3 regions of the Leclercia sp. S52 genome follow, and region 1 is predicted to be linked to each of the others. Evidence: predicted binding sites of a transcription regulator. Region 1 holds the regulator's gene; each other region holds the start of a gene.
The links. Region 1 encodes Fur, which represses iron uptake genes when iron is present. Its sites were predicted from a motif close to ATAATAATGAGAACNACTATCAA; they were not measured.
Positions count from the first base shown of each region.

Region 2: the regulator Fur is predicted to act here: its motif matches at 1,479-1,501, upstream of sufA (Fe-S cluster assembly scaffold SufA).
Region 3: the regulator Fur is predicted to act here: its motif matches at 1,040-1,062, upstream of sodA (superoxide dismutase [Mn]).

Region 1 is NZ_CP152474.1:1,325,132-1,327,401, reverse strand. It holds gene fldA (flavodoxin FldA) at 12-542, shown strand; gene fur (ferric iron uptake transcriptional regulator) at 834-1,280, shown strand; gene chiQ (ChiQ/YbfN family lipoprotein) at 1,406-1,741, opposite strand; gene chiP (chitoporin) at 1,786-2,270, opposite strand, start outside.
Region 2 is NZ_CP152474.1:2,009,135-2,011,404, reverse strand. It holds gene sufB (Fe-S cluster assembly protein SufB) at 1-1,062, opposite strand, end outside; gene sufA (Fe-S cluster assembly scaffold SufA) at 1,071-1,439, opposite strand; gene menI (1,4-dihydroxy-2-naphthoyl-CoA hydrolase) at 2,187-2,270, opposite strand, start outside.
Region 3 is NZ_CP152474.1:4,820,217-4,822,486, forward strand. It holds gene yiiM (6-hydroxyaminopurine reductase) at 1-269, opposite strand, end outside; gene sodA (superoxide dismutase [Mn]) at 346-966, opposite strand; gene rhaR (HTH-type transcriptional activator RhaR) at 1,152-2,000, opposite strand; gene rhaS (HTH-type transcriptional activator RhaS) at 2,075-2,270, opposite strand, start outside.

The DNA of each region.
Region 1 (2,270 bases):
TTATTTTACTCATGGCAATCATCGGCATTTTTTTCGGCAGCGACACGGGTAACACCGAAAATATCGCAAAAAACATTCAAAAACAGTTAGGTAAAGACGTTGCCGATGTGCATGACATTGCGAAAAGCAGCAAAGAAGATATCGAAGGTTACGATATTCTGCTGCTGGGCATCCCGACCTGGTATTACGGTGAAGCGCAGTGTGACTGGGACGATTTCTTCCCGTCTCTGGAAGAGATCGACTTTAACGGCAAGCTGGTTGCCCTGTTCGGCTGTGGCGATCAGGAAGACTACGCAGAGTACTTCTGTGATGCCCTCGGCACCATTCGCGATATCATAGAGCCACGCGGCGCGGTGATTGTAGGCCACTGGCCAACTGCCGGTTACCACTTCGAGGCCTCTAAAGGTCTGGCCGATGATAATAACTTTGTGGGCCTCGCCATTGACGAAGATCGCCAGCCGGAACTGACCGCTGAACGCGTCGACAAATGGGTAAAACAGATTCGCGAAGAGCTGCACCTCGACGACATCCTTAATGCCTGATGATGTCGCGGCGCAACGCTAAAGTTGCGCCGCATCGATAGGTAATACCAATCAAAATAATTGCTACAAATTTTTAACTTTTGCTGCCATACCTGTACAATGATCCAGGAGTAAACGGGGAACCTTGTAACAACTTTGTTGGCGGTACCACGTTTTTATAAGCATACTTTACTTGAGACTTGCAGTTTTCATTACGTCATGGCAGTTCTATAATGAGACGCATTATCCCAGGTGCATTTTCTGTCACTTCTTCTTTAGAAGTGAATCGTTTAGCAACAGGACAGATTCCGCATGACTGACAACAATACCGCATTAAAGAAGGCCGGACTGAAAGTCACGCTTCCACGGTTAAAAATCCTGGAAGTGCTTCAGGGTCCGGATAACCATCATGTCAGTGCGGAAGACTTATACAAGCGTCTGATCGACATGGGCGAAGAGATTGGTTTGGCTACCGTTTACCGTGTACTGAACCAGTTCGACGATGCAGGCATCGTTACGCGTCATAATTTCGAAGGCGGTAAATCCGTGTTTGAACTGACGCAGCAGCATCACCACGATCACCTGATTTGCCTCGACTGCGGCAAAGTGATCGAATTCAGCGATGATTCCATCGAATTACGTCAGCGCGAAATTGCCGCACGTCATGGCATTCGTCTGACCAACCACAGTCTGTACCTGTACGGCCACTGTGCCGAAGGCGACTGCCGCGAAGATGACCACGCGCACGACACGAAATAATCTTTGCACTGATTCTGAGCCAACCTGACGGTTGGCTTTTTTTTTGCCTTTTACAGGCAAAAAAAAGAGCCCGGTGGCGCTACGCTTACGCGGGCCTACGGGCTCTGGGTGTGGCAAACAGCAGATTACTTCGCGTTGTTGTTGCTACGAATTTCCTGCCAAATCTTATCGCAGTTTTTGGTCACATCCTGATTGTTACCCGTCTTACGCGCCTGAATACAGGCCTGGTAATCCGCCACCCGGACGGTTTCCTGAGTCGCAAACTGCTCGTGCGCCTTCTCCTGACGCAGCACGTTCAGCACGCTCTGACAGGCTTCGATCTTTTCTGGTGACCCTTCAGCGGTATTGATGCACGCGCTGTAGGCCTCTTTCAGACGGGTGTCTTCTTTCTGGGTCTGGGGTTGTGCGCAGGCGGCCAGTCCTGATGCCAGCACCGCAACCAGTACGATTTTTTTCAGCATAGCGGTCTCCAGTCAGGCGGGGATCGTCCCCGCCTGGCTTGTCATCAGAAGATGGTGAACGGGGCGATAACCATAAACTTCACGTCACGCTCATCCTGGAAGATGTTGCCGTAACCGCCGCCGTAGCTTGGGATATCGGAGTGGTTGTCATACTGCGTGAAGTGCAGTTTGAACATGGTCCCTTTCGCGCGACCGTCCTGCAGGGTGTAGATCGCATCCAGGCTGTAGGCAGATTCCTTGATCTTGTTGGAGGCGATATCTTCACGCTGACCGGCGCTGTTGATTAACCAGTCTGCCGGTTTCGCATCCCAGGCGTAGACGTAAGACGCGCCGACGCTCCAGCCCGCCAGGTTCCAGTTGCTCAGGTCATACATGGCACCGAAGAAGACCGCTTTTTCGCCGTTGGCGTTAAAGTCGGAGCGGTTATCCCACCACACGTCCAGACGCCCGTTGGAAGAGGCGTAGGTTGGGGTCATACGCTGCAGGAAGTAGCCCTGCTGCCCTTCCGCCTTGACGTAAGTCCCTTCCA
Region 2 (2,270 bases), 680 kb from region 1:
CTGCTGATGCCCGCTGGTGAGCGCCACCGAGTAGAACTCCCCGATGGAGTTATCCCCGCGCAGAATGCAGCTCGGGTACTTCCAGGTGATGGCGGAGCCGGTTTCCGACTGGGTCCAGGACATCTTGCTGTTTTCGCCTTCGCACAGGGCGCGCTTGGTGACGAAGTTAAGGATGCCGCCGGTGTTGTTATCCCCCGGGAACCAGTTCTGCACCGTCGAGTATTTCACCTCGGCGTCTTTGTGGATGATGACTTCAACTACCGCCGCGTGCAGTTGATAGCTGTCGCGTACCGGGGCGGAACAGCCCTCGATATAGCTGACGTAGCTGCCCTCATCGGCCACCAGGATGGTGCGTTCAAACTGGCCGGTTTTCTCGGCGTTGATGCGAAAATAGGTCGACAGCTCCATCGGGCAGCGCACGCCCTTCGGCACATAGATAAAGGTGCCGTCGGAGGCCACCGCCGCGTTGAGTGCCGCAAAGAAGTTATCGTTGCCCGGCACCACGGTGCCGAGGTACTTCTTCACCAGTTCCGGGTGATCGTGGATGGCTTCGCCAAAGGAGCAGAAGATGATCCCCTGTTCGCCCAGCTTTTCCCGGTAGGTGGTAGCCACCGAGACGGAGTCGAAGATGGCGTCCACCGCCACCTCACGCCCTTCGCGCACCGGCACGCCGAGCTGCTCGAAGGCCTCTTCCACCTCTTTGCTTAAAAAGGCGTTGGCCCCGGTCTGCTGCACTGCACCGGGCTCAGAGGCGCAGGTGTCGTCGCAGTTGCCGCACGAGGGCGCAGAGTAGTAGCTGTAATCCTGATAGTTCAGCTTATCGTAGTGCGCCTTCAGCCAGTGCGGCTCTTCCATCTCCAGCCAGGCGTTGAACGCATTCAGGCGGAACTCCAGCATCCAGTCTGGTTCGTTGCGCTTGGCGGAAATCGCGCGGATGACCTCTTCATTGATCCCTTTTGCCAGCTCATCGGTCTGCAGGTGGGTGAAGAAGCCCTCTTTGTAATTAATATGGCCGCCGGACCAGGTGTTGACGTCGTCAGTTGCTTCAGTATGTCGAGACATAATACCGCCTATACCCCAAAACTTTCGCCGCAGCCGCATTCGTTCTGGGCTTTCGGGTTATTGAATTTGAATAACTGGTTTAAGCCTTCGCGCACGTAATCCACTTCGGTGCCGTCAATAAACGGCATCGCCTGCAAGGGCACATACAGTCGGGCACCGTCCTGCTCGAATAGCAGGTCGTCTTTAGCCGGTTCGCTGACGGTATCCAGCACATAACCAAACCCGGCGCAGCCGGTGGTCTTAACGCCTAACCGCACGCCCAGCATGCCTGCCTGTTTGCTCACCAGTTCGCGGATGTGCGCCGCGGCGGCAGGCGTAAGCGACAATCCACGCCACGCAAATTCTGTCGGATCAAATGTTTCTGAATGCTGTTGCATAAATCCACCTCTTGTATTGCGCCCCCAGGGCATAACACCATGTTAGTGATAATGATTATCACTTCAACCCCTCAGTTGCAGGGGCATTCGGCTTAACCGCCCTTTTTGGCTACTTTCATTAAGCATAGACCCTGCTACGGGGGTTAACAGGGATGATCACATTTACTCAACATATTGATCATAAGAGGAATTTTTCGTTAATTCGCGGCTGAACGGGATAAATGCAAAATATGTATAGAAAATACCAATTATTGGGATAGGGTCAGTGCCCCTCTGGCTGCTCTTACCTGTAAGTGGATTCTGAAAGAGCCCCGGAGTGGGCTCTTGATAGCCTCCGGGTGCGCTATCCTTGCCATATAAGGTCAGCATCAGGAGGGAATATGCTCACTGCACTGTTGATAACCGCCACCCTTGCCGTGGTCATTACCGGCCTGGTCATTCTGTCCGCCATGCAGGATCTAAGAGACGATTATTGAAGGTAAACAAAAGGCCGCGGATGCGGCCTTTTGTTTTTTTAAAAACGTGTAAAAAAAGAAAACCCTTAAGACTACCGGGGGTAACCTTAAGGGTTTCTTGCTCCATCCGGCGCTTATCTCCGGCACTCATCATGGCTTAGCTCTTGAAGGAGCATAGGAATAGTCTCATAAATTTTGATGAGCGAATTAACATAAATTGCGGCCCTTCGGGAATCCGCGCTATTTCAACAAGATGGAAAAGAAAAAAAGGCCGCTTGCGCGGCCTTCTGCTTTACACCACCGCGGTAGTAAGTCGTGACGAGCAGCACAGACGCTGCTGTTCATCGAAGATATCAATCTGCCACACCTGATGTCG
Region 3 (2,270 bases), 1.4 Mb from region 1:
GTTGAGAGGTTTTCGCCGAACGCCGGCGCGACAAAAAGCCCGGCCTGGGCGGGATATTCGCTCGCCCAGTGCTGATAATGCTCGCGCGGATAGTGGCACAGCGCGCGTTCCGGCCCGCCGTGGATCTTCTTCTCCGCCTGCTCATCGCCCGCCAGCCCCTTTTCGGTGAGGGTGAGTTCGCCGTCAACCTGCAGTTTGGCAATCGCGCTCGGGCGACTGCCGTCGTAATCCCTTATTTTTCCGGTAAATACGTTAACGGGGTAGTTCATCGCGACTCCTTACGCAGATTGTGGGTATAAAAAAAGCGAGTCATCAGACTCGCTTCTCACAGGCGGCTTTGCAACCTTATTTTTTAGCGGCGAAACGTGCTGCTGCTTCGTCCCAGTTCACCACGTCCCAGAAGGCTTTGATGTAGTCCGGGCGACGGTTCTGGAATTTCAGGTAGTAAGCGTGTTCCCACACGTCCAGGCCCACGATTGGGAAACCGGATGCGCCAGAGATTGCTTCACCCATCAGCGGGGAGTCCTGGTTCGCGGTAGAAACCACAGCCAGTTTGTCGCCTTTCAGTACCAGCCACGCCCAGCCAGAGCCGAAACGGGTAGCAGCGGCTTTTTCAAACTCAGCTTTGAAGTTATCAACGGAGCCGAAGTCGCGCTCGATAGCGGATTTCAGGTCGCCCTGCAGGGTGGTGCCAGTTTTCAGGCCTTTCCAGAAGAAGCTGTGGTTAGCGTGGCCGCCCGCGTTGTTACGCAGAACGGTTTTCTTGTCAGCTGGCAGTTGATCCAGTTTGGTGATCAGCTCTTCAGCAGGCAGGCTGGCGAACTCTGGCAGGCTTTCCAGCGCCGCGTTGGCGTTGTTAACGTAAGTCTGGTGGTGTTTAGTGTGATGGATTTCCATCGTCTGCTTGTCGAAATGCGGCTCAAGGGCGTCGTAAGCGTACGGCAGGGATGGCAGGGTATAGCTCATAATCATCTCCATTATTGTCGGGCGGCAAACGTGTTAATGCCGCGTAAGCAGTTGGTTCATTATAGTTAATTAAATGATATTGAAAATGTTTATCAATGCCGTAGTTTTAATAAGGATATAACTTTTCGTTATGTGACTGATCTGGCGGGGCGTGCGGTGGACCTCAGGGACGAGCGGGCATTCTGTTACGCCGCGTGATGGCTGCGGTGACGCCACTGAACCGGGGTCATCCCCACTTCGCGGTTAAACACCACCGAGAAGTAATTACTGTCCTCAAAGCCGCACTGCATGGCGACTTCGCTGACCATCAGCTCGGTATGTTGTAGCAGATACTGCGCGTGGCAGATGCGCAGCTGGCGCAGGTAGTGGTTCACCGTCATGCCGGTCTGGGTGCGGAACTGCTGGCGCAGGGCGCGCTCGCTGCACTGCTCCTGCTCGCAAAACTTCTCCAGCACAAAGCTGCGGTTCAGGCTGCCCGCCAGGGCGGTGATCAGCTTATCCAGCAGCGCTTCCGGCTCGCTGGCGGCGGGGTTATCCGGGGCGTAGCGGTAGCGTTTGAGCATGATCGTCAGCTGGGCAAACAGCAGCTCGGCCATATCGAACGCGTGGGGATCGTTCTTCAGGCTCTCCTGCTCCAGCTGAGCGATCACCGGGCGCACCTGCGCCATGCCGTTGCTGCCCAGCCGCCAGTGCGGGGCACCGCGCGCGTTAAGAAAGCCCGGTATGTTCGCTCCCCAGTCCACGTTGAGCTTCAGCCGGTCGGGGCAGTAGATGATGTTCTGCAGCACCAGATCGTTGACCGAGGCGTAGGAGTGTTTGTCTTCCGCGCGGATATAAAACAGGTCGCCCCGGGTGATGCGGTAGGGGCGATCGTTGAGGATATGCAGTCCGTTGCCGCGCCACACCAGCACCAGCTCGCAGAAATCGTGGGTGTGTTCGGCAAAGACATTTTGCGGATAGCGGTCCGCGACCGCGACGGCCTGGGCGGCGGATGCAAAAAAATCGGCTCTGCGAAGAATCAACTGTCCAGCCACATCACAACCTCTACCCGGGAACAACCTGACATTATTACCCGGTTTGCGGCAATAAAACGGTGATTTTCCTCGCGTTACTGAAGCGAGGCATCCCGGCCCTGGCGAATGTCGCGCGGGGACCAGTCAAACTCCCGGCGAAACAGGGTCGAAAAGTGGTTACTGTCGCCAAAACCGCAGCGATAGGCTATATCGGTGACGCTCTCGTCGGTATGGCGCAGCAGGTGGCGCGCCTTGATCAGCCGCAGACGGTTCAGGTAGCGCTGGGGCGTC